DNA from 2 places in the Janthinobacterium sp. GW823-FHT01H08 genome. Region 2 is predicted to be linked to the other one. Evidence: predicted binding sites of a transcription regulator. Region 2 holds the regulator's gene; the other holds the start of a gene.
The links. The regulator FNR, encoded in region 2, switches genes on or off when oxygen is low (the NO sensors DNR and NnrR bind a similar motif). The targets are predictions, from matches to a motif close to TTGATNNNNATCAA.
Positions count from the first base shown of each region.

Region 1: AC3RCG_RS12380 (hemerythrin domain-containing protein) is a predicted target of FNR. The motif match lies at 546-559, and genes of this name have one in related genera.

Region 1 is NZ_CM179504.1:2,747,821-2,752,171, forward strand. Features, by position in the region: gene AC3RCG_RS12375 (carbohydrate kinase family protein) at 1-467, shown strand, start outside; gene AC3RCG_RS12380 (hemerythrin domain-containing protein) at 731-1,183, shown strand; gene AC3RCG_RS12385 (diguanylate cyclase domain-containing protein) at 1,577-3,217, shown strand; gene AC3RCG_RS12390 (LacI family DNA-binding transcriptional regulator) at 3,268-4,351, opposite strand, start outside; gene AC3RCG_RS12395 (glucokinase) at 4,349-4,351, opposite strand, start outside.
Region 2 is NZ_CM179504.1:292,451-296,801, reverse strand. Features, by position in the region: gene AC3RCG_RS01250 (response regulator) at 1-2,303, opposite strand, end outside; gene fnr (fumarate/nitrate reduction transcriptional regulator Fnr) at 2,543-3,301, shown strand; gene AC3RCG_RS01240 (FixH family protein) at 3,428-3,952, opposite strand; gene ccoG (cytochrome c oxidase accessory protein CcoG) at 4,099-4,351, opposite strand, start outside.

The DNA of each region.
Region 1 (4,351 bases), 2.5 Mb from region 2:
GCGTGAAAATCAGCTACGACCCGAACTTCCGCATCATGATGGATGCGCGCTATGACGCCACCCTGCGCCGCATGACGGAGCTGGCCGACGTGATCAAGGTGTCCGATGAAGATCTGGCGGGCTTGTTCCGCCACGACGACATCGATGGCGCGTTTGCCATGCTGCGCGGCTGGAATCCCCACGCCACGTATTTGTATACGCGCGGGTCGCAGGGTGCGGCGCTGTACCGGGGCGAGCAGACATGGCAGGCGGCCCCGCCCGCCATCGAGGTGGTCGACTCGGTGGGTGCGGGCGACGCCAGCATCGGCGGCTTGCTGTACAGCCTGATGTACCGGCCCGATGCGGACGGCGGCCAGCACTTGCGCTTTGCCGTCGCTGCGGGCGCGGGCGCCTGCCTGGCGGCCGGCGGCTCGCCGCCTTCGGTGGACCTGGTGGAATCGCTGGCGCAGCGCACGCAGCTGCGTTAAGTCGTATGGCGCGGTGCGCCGGCAGGCAGGCGCACCACGCATATTTTTTACGCAATGCAAAAATTTATCATGGTCAGCTTGATCTGCATCGAAACGCGTTGACCTTCCCGCCAGGACTACCTTGACGTTGGCAATCCTCCTACATGCACGCCGCATGGCCCTGTCTAGAATGGGGACTTCATTGCACACCTGGAGAAAACATCATGGCCACCCAATCCCATCAGGCAGCGTCCGTTTCCCAGCAAAATGCCGGTATGCAAGACATGGATGCGATCGAACTGCTGACGCAAGATCATCAGACAGTGAAGGACTTGTTCGAACAGTACGAGGGCCTCAGCGACAGGTCGCTCGCCAGCAAACGCAAGCTGGCGCTGAAAATCTGCGAGGAATTGAGCAAGCATGCGATGGCGGAAGAGGAAATCTTTTATCCGGCCGTGCGCGACGCCAGCCGCCTGAATGAGGACCTGATCGACGAAGCCATCGTCGAACATGCCTCGGCCAAGGAATTGATCGCGCAAATCGTCGCCATGGCGCCCGGCGAAGACTTGTACGACGCCAAGGTCAAGGTCTTGTCCAGGCAGATCGATCAGCACGTACAGGAAGAGGAGGGCGAGATTTTTCCGCGCGCGCGCGAGGCGCAACTCGATCTGCTGGCCATGGGCGGCCAGATCGCGGCGCGCAAGGCGGAAATGCAAGTGCCCGGGATGCAGCCCTGAGCCTGCCTGGCCGCGTCTGACTAGCGCGCTGGCCCTGGCGACGCCCGTTACATCAAGGTAAGCGCCATCAGAGGATGCGTGGCGGGCGCCTGCTGGCGGCAGGCGGTTCGCCGCCAGCGGTGCAAGTGGTGGAATCGTTGCTGGAGCGTACGATATGGCGATGATGTGGGGATGGCGTGTCTATTCAGCGGCGCCAGGGCGCCCTTTTTGCGAGAATAGGCGTAAGATTTGCTCTCTTGCCATGTCAAGAGCCTGTTCTGGGAGTGTATTCATCCGGGGATAGGTTCGAAGTCATGCGCTGACCGATATGCCGTGCTTCCCATTGCCATGCATGGCGCCACTTGGCCGGGTCCGTGCGCTTTACAGAGCACGGGCGCTGAGAAGGAAGTCCGCATGCATATGATCTGGAAGTTTTTCAATCCCCGGAGCTTCAAATTCAAGATGACTGTGCTCGTGGGCGTACTGGTGCTGTGCGCAACGGGTTCTGTTGCGCTCACATCGCTGTCTGTCGCGCAAGGGCAGATGGTATCCGTCATCGGCAATCAGCAATATGCCTTGCTGACCAGTGCCGCGGCATATATCGACGAAGACTTGAATGCCAAGAAAGCGCTGCTCAAGGTGCTGGCGGAAGGGCTGCCTGCGGATGTGTATGAACATCCGCAGCGGATGCAGGCATTTATAGAAAATCATCCAACTCTGCGCGAGGAATTTTTCAATCTCGTCGCCTTTGATGCTACCGGGAAACTGATTGCCAGCATGAATGACCGGCGCGCGGCTGGCAAGCTCAATTTCGCTGCGCGCGAATATTTTATCGATACCGTGAAGCTCAGGGAAGGCGTGATATCGCGTCCATTCAAGAGCCAGCTGTCGGGCAAGCCCGTTGTGCTGGTAACCGAACCGATCTATGACAAAGCCGGAAAATTGCTGTATGTAATCGCTGGCGGTCTGAATTTGCAAAGCCCGACATTTTTTGGCCAGTGGGAGCAGCTCAAGCCGGGCAAGAGCGGTTATCTGTTCATGTTGACCGACGACGGCACGATACTCCACCATCCGGACCCGGCGCGCGTCCTGAAGCGGGTGCATGATGAAACGGGCGGCGCAACCCCTTCCACCTTGGCCGCATTGCGGGGATTCGACGGTTGGACGCAAGGTAAAACCAAGCTGGGCGTGCAGGCAATTATGACGTACAAGCATTTGCGCGCTGCAGATTGGATCATCGGCGCCGTCTATCCTGAAAGCGAGGCATTCACGCCGGTCACCGATATGTATGCCAAAGTCATCATTGCTTCGTCAGGCGTGGCCTTTCTGGCCAGTTGTGCCGGCTGGATCGCGGTGATGCTGCTCTTGCGTCCCTTGGGCGATCTGGGCCGGCATGTGGCGAGCATACGCTCAGGCAATGCCGATATTGCGGTGTTTGATATCGCCCGTAAAGACGAGTTTGGAAAGCTGAGCCGTGCATTCTATGCGCTGTCGCTGCAGAGGGAAGCGGCGGAAAACAACCTCGCCGCTCTGGCGCGTACTGACATGCTGACGGGCCTGCACAACAGGCGCATGTTTGACGAGGCGCTGGCCGCGGCATTGACGCGTGCGCGGCGCGCTGGCACGGGCCTGGCGCTGGCGTATCTGGATATCGACTATTTCAAAAAAATAAATGATACATATGGGCATGGTATCGGCGATCTGGTATTGATTGAATTTGCCAAACGGCTCAAAGCTTGCGTCCGGGCCTCCGACACGGTGGCCCGCCTTGCCGGCGACGAGTTTGTCATTATTTTTGAACAACTGACGGAGCAGTCCGAGCTCGCGGTACTGGGCAAGAAAATCGTGCAAGGGATGGCCGTGCACTTTGATTGCGGCGGTATCGGTCTGCATGTCACCACCAGTGTCGGCTTGGCGTTCTGCACCCGCGGCGATACGACGGCGGGGGCATTCTTGACGGCGGCCGATACGGCGCTCTACAAGGCAAAAAGCGCTGGCCGCAACGGTTATGCCGTCACTTCCATCGGCAGCCCCGCCTTGACCGAGGCGCTGTAGGGCCGGGTGCGCCGGAATGGCGGGTGGTGGCATCGCCTGTTCCGGCAGCGTCAAGGCCTGCGCTGGCCCTGTGCCGTCGGCGGCGCATAGCTGCCCGACGATGCGCGCTCTACCAGGGTAAATTCCATCAAGTGATGCGTGGCGGGCGCCGTTTCCCCGGCGCGGCGCTGGCGTATCTCGTCGATGACGAGCTTGACGGCGGCGCGCGCCATGTCGGCGATGGGCTGGTGGATGGTGGTCAGCTCGGGCCAGACGGTGCTGGCGACGGGCGTGTCGTCGAAGCCGCACACGCTTAATTGCGCCGGCACCTGCAAGCCCATGCCGTGCGCCACGGCCAGGGTAGCGGCGGCCATGTCGTCGTTGCTGGCGAAGATGGCGCTGGGATGCGGTTCGTGCGCCAGCAGCCGGCGCGCCGCGTCCAGCCCCGAACGGTACGTAAAATAGCCTTGCTCCACCCTGTGCGGCGGCACCTGCAAGCCCGCTTCCCGCATGGCGTCCTCGAAGGCCTGGCGGCGCAGCAGGGCGGGCGTGTGCGCCGGGTCGCCTTCGATGAAGCCGATGTCGCGGTGGCCCAGTGAGATCAAATGGCGCGTCATGGCCAGCGCGCCCTCGTAGTCGTCGATGCGCACGGCCGAGACGCCGGGCGAGGGGCGCGCCGTGGCCACGGCGATGGCGGGGATACCCATGGTATTGAGCTGCGCCAGCACTTCCGGTGAATCGCACAGGGGCGGCGGCACGAGGATGCCGTCCACGCCGGCCGCCACCAGGCAATCGATGCCGGCGCGCTGGCTATCGAGGTCTTCGCAGCGTTCGAGCAGCAGCTGGCCGCCGCCCTGGCGGCACTGGTCCATGGCGCCGACGAGAAATTCACTGAGGAAGGCCGCGCTGGGGTTGCTGTACAGCAAGCCGATGCGCAAGGTGCCCGTGCGGGCGGCACGGGCCGCCAGGTTGGGCTGGTAACGCAGGCTGGCGATGGCCGCCTCGACCTTGTCGCGCGTGGCCGCGCTGACGCTGGCGCGCCCGTTGATGACGCGCGATACCGTCATGGCCGAGACGCCGGCCAGGCGCGCCACGTCGTGCACGGTGGCGCCGCTGGCCGTGTCGGCGGTGGCGTGGGCGGCATGCGCCGCCTTA
Region 2 (4,351 bases):
TCCGTGCCCAGCGGCTGTTGCAGCATGCGCTGCTCGCCGCCGTCGTGCTTGGTAATCAGCGCCTGGTGCAGGGCGTCGAACAGGCTCGAGCCCGTGATGGGCTTCATCAGCACGACGTCGGCCTCGGCCGCGCTGGAGATTTCCTCGAGGTGGTTGCGGGCGAAGGCGTTGACCATCACCACGATGGGCTGGCGCTGGCCGCTGGCCGCCTGGCGGATGGCCTTGGCCGTGGCCAGGCCGTCCATCACGGGCATGTGCCAGTCGGCCAGCACCACGTCGTACGGCTGCTGCTGCGCCAGGCGCTCGCGGTACAGTTCGATAGCGGCAAAGCCGGAGTCCACTTCGTCGGCCAGCCAGCCCCACGCCTCGATCAGCTTGACGATCAGTTCGCGCGTGGTGCGGTTGTCGTCGGCCACCAGCAGGCGCAGCTGGCCCAGGGTGGGCGTGCGCCGCGTTTCGGCCGGCTGCGCCAGCATCTCGAACGGCACGCTGAACCAGAAGCGGCTGCCTTTGCCTTCGCTGCTGGCGACGGCGATGTCGCCGCCCATCATGTGGATCAGCTGTTTGCTGATGGCCAGGCCCAGGCCCGTGCCGCCGAAGCGCCGCGTGATGCTTTGGTCGCCCTGCGAAAACGCGGCAAACAGCTGCTGTTGCTGCAACTCCGTCATGCCGATGCCCGTGTCGCGCACTTCGAAGCGCAGCCAGGCGCGGCCCTTGTCTTTCTCGGCCAGGCTGACGGCCACCACCACTTCGCCGCTCTCGGTAAACTTGATCGCGTTGCCGGCCAGGTTGACGAGAATTTGCTGCAGCCGCTGGGCGTCGCCCATGAGGCGGCGCGGCACGTCGGGCTCGACGGCAATCGCCAGTTCCAGCTCCTTTTCGCCCGCATTCATCGTCATCGTCGTGGCCAGCGTGTTCATGACTTCGTCGAGGTCGAATTCGACGGGCGACAATTCCATGCGGCGTGCCTCGATCTTCGAATAATCGAGCACGTCGTTGAGGATGCCCAGCAGCGACTGGCCCGCCACGCGCACCATGGTCAGATACTTGCGCTGTTCCGTATCGAGCTTGGTATTGCCCAGCAAATACACCATGCCCAGCACGGCATTGAGGGGCGTGCGGATTTCATGGCTCATGTTCGCCACGAAATCGCTCTTCGCGCGGTTGGCCGCCTCGGCCCGGTCGCGCTCCTGTTCCAGCTCCGCCGCGCGCGATTCGAGCTCCTGCTGCAAGCGGTCGCGCTCGCTCATCAGGCCGTTGAACGCTTCCGTCAGCTCGCCGATCTCGTCGCGCTGCTGCACGGGCACGGGAGTGAAACGGCTGCCGCTGGTGCGCAGCGCCTGCAGGGTGTCGCGCAGGCGCACCAGCGGCGAGAGCAGGCGCACGGTGACCCAGCCCAGCACGGCTGCCGCCAGCAGCGAGGCGAGGATGCTCCACAGCACCAGCCGGTACAGCACGCCGTCGAACGGTTCGAAGGCGTCGTCGAGGGGCAGCGAGGCGGCCAGCAGCCAATTTACGGATTTCAGGCGCTTGAAGCTGTTGACGGCCGTGATGCCGCGGCTGTTGGTGCTGACCATGGTGCCTTCGCCATCGTCCTTCAGCAGCCGGGTGGTCGTCAGGTTGGCGTTCGGCAGGCGCGGCTGCAGCAAACGGCTGGTGTCGGGATGCAGCACATAGCGCGGCACGGCGCCGCGCGTGAGGACGAAGTAATAGCCGCTCTTGCCGATCTTTTCCGAGCGCAACCTCCCCAGCAGGTTATCCTTGTACAGGCGCAGCACGCCGATCACCACGCCGGCCACCTGGCCATCGGCGCCCAGCACGGGCGCGACCATCTGCACGATGGGCATGCCGCTCGATTTGCCCAGCATCGGCTCGGTGATCATGGGCTGGCGCGTGCGCAGCACGGTCTGGAAATACTCGCGCTCGGCGACGTTGATGCCGGCGCGCCCCGCCACTTCCGGCATGTCGGCCACGACGGCGCCGTGCGCGTCGAGCACCAGCACGTCGTCGAACAGCACCAGCATCGAGCGGCGCGAATAGTATTCGCGCAATTGGGCGGGCTGGGTGATCAGTTCTGGCGGCTGCTGCCGGGCCGTCAGGGTGACGATCTGCAGCAGCATGCCCAGCTTGTCGTCGAGCTCGGCGGCGGTGCGGCTGATCAGGGACGACTGCTGGCTCAACAGTACCTTGGTGAAATCGTCGCGCATGTGCTGCACCTGGATCATGGTGACCAGCGCGATCATGGCGATCGAGGTCAGGCTGGTGGCCAGCGCGACTTTTGCTTTGATGCCGAGAGGCTTCATGATTTCCTTTTCAGTACCGGGCGGCACAGGCGGCAGATAATGCTGTCAGGAATTTTCCTATCAATACCCCAGCTTGGCAAGCGCCGCCACGCAAATTGCCCTCTCCGCATGGGCTTTTGACGATGTTGCCATATAATTAAAGTCGGAACGTCGTTTATTCAGCGAAATTGCGGTGAAATTGGCACACGGCAACCCTGTATGCAGTAAACTTGTTGTTGCATTTTCTAAAAGGTACCGACATGACTGAAGCGCTACTCACTCCAACCTCGCCCACAGTGACCGTGGAAGCGTTGCGTGCGCGATGCTCGACCTGCAGCATGCATCAATTGTGTCTGCCGATGGGCCTCGACGTGGGCGACATGGACAGACTGGACCAGATCATTGGCCGCCGCCGCAAGATCGTGCGCGGCGCTTCGCTGTTCCGCATCGGCGACTCGTTCCAGAACCTGTATGCGATCCGTCTGGGCCACTTCAAGACCTACCAGATCAATCCGGGCGGCGAAGAGCAGGTGACGGGTTTCCAGATGGCGGGCGAACTGCTGGGCATGGACGCCATCAGCGCCGACCGCCACCACTGTAATGCGGTGGCGCTGGAAGACAGCGAAGTGTGTGAAATCCCGTTTTCCAGCCTGGAACAATTGCTGGGCAATATGCCGACCCTGCTGCGCCATTTCCACCGCATGATGAGCCAGGAAATCACGCGCGAGCAAAGTGTCATGCTGTTGCTGGGCAACATGCAGGCGACGCAGCGTTTTGCCGCCTTTATCGTCAACCTGGCGTCGCGCTATGAAGCGCGCGGCTATTCGGCCAGCAAATTTCAGTTGCGCATGTCGCGCGAGGAAATCGGCAACTACCTGGGCCTGACCATCGAAAGCGTCAGCCGTTTATTGTCGAAATTCAAGAAGGAAGGCTGGCTGCGCGTTTCCAACCGTGAGATCGAGATCTTGCAGCCGGCCAAGTTAAAAGCTATTACAGCCGGCACCGACGTCTGCAAGTAACAGCACCGTCAAAACCTACTGCGCGTCGTGCTTTGCGGCCTGCGATGCTCGCTGTGCTATAGCACAGCTGTGCTTCTCAGCCACAAATCACTGCCGCTCGCTACGGTTTTTTCCCGGCGCTGTACGTTATAGCTCTTCATCCGCGTGCAGCGCGATGCTGCGTTGCACAGGCCAGGTCCAGATGCCGGACAGGCGCCACTCGCGTTTGTCGTTTTCCACCAGCACTTGCCAGCGGCTGCGCTCGAGCATCGGCAGCGTCACGGAAAAATTGCCGGCCGCATCGGGTTGCACCAGCAGCTTGATATCCTTTTCCGGCAGGGTCGCATGCGCCAGGTGCAGCTGCAAAGGCCCCTGGTACGCCTTGCCGAAGCTGTGCACGGAGCCGCTGAGGCGCGCTGCAGCGACGTCATACGACAGGGTCGTATCCATGGCCAGGTCGCTGGCGATCGTGTCGCGCTTCAAATCCTGGTTGATCGCCTTGCCCTGCTTGTAATAGTCGCCCACCACCAGCGCGTCGGGCTGCGTAAACGCGATATAGCCCATGAAGCTGCCGACGACCACGGACAGGCCGGGACCGATCATCAGCAGCCATGGCCAGCGATGCTTGTACCAGGGGGCAACGGGAGGTTGCAGTTTCAGACTGTCGGACATTGTGTTCTCCTTGGGGGTGGACCCTTTGGGTCCGACTCCAGCTTTTGCTTCCGGGTTGAAAATCAAGTGACCCTAACGCATGATTGATGATACCCCTACGGCGAAATAACGGGGTCGGACCCGGAGGGGCCGACCCCAAATCAACGTCACCGCGGCACGATGAACACCGCGCTTTCGCGCACATGCAGCGACGGGTCGTCCAGCGAGTGCAATTCGATCGCAATCTTGTTCGAGCCCTTCTCGCCGACGCCGTGCGGCACGCGCAGGCGGATCGGCCAGCCCAGCGTTTCCGTCGGCTGCAAGGTCACTTCGTCGCGCGTCAGCAAGGTCAGACCCGGCAAGCCGGAAGCGCTGATTTTGAAATGCTGGCTTTGCTCCGAGGTGTTCATGATCTGCAGA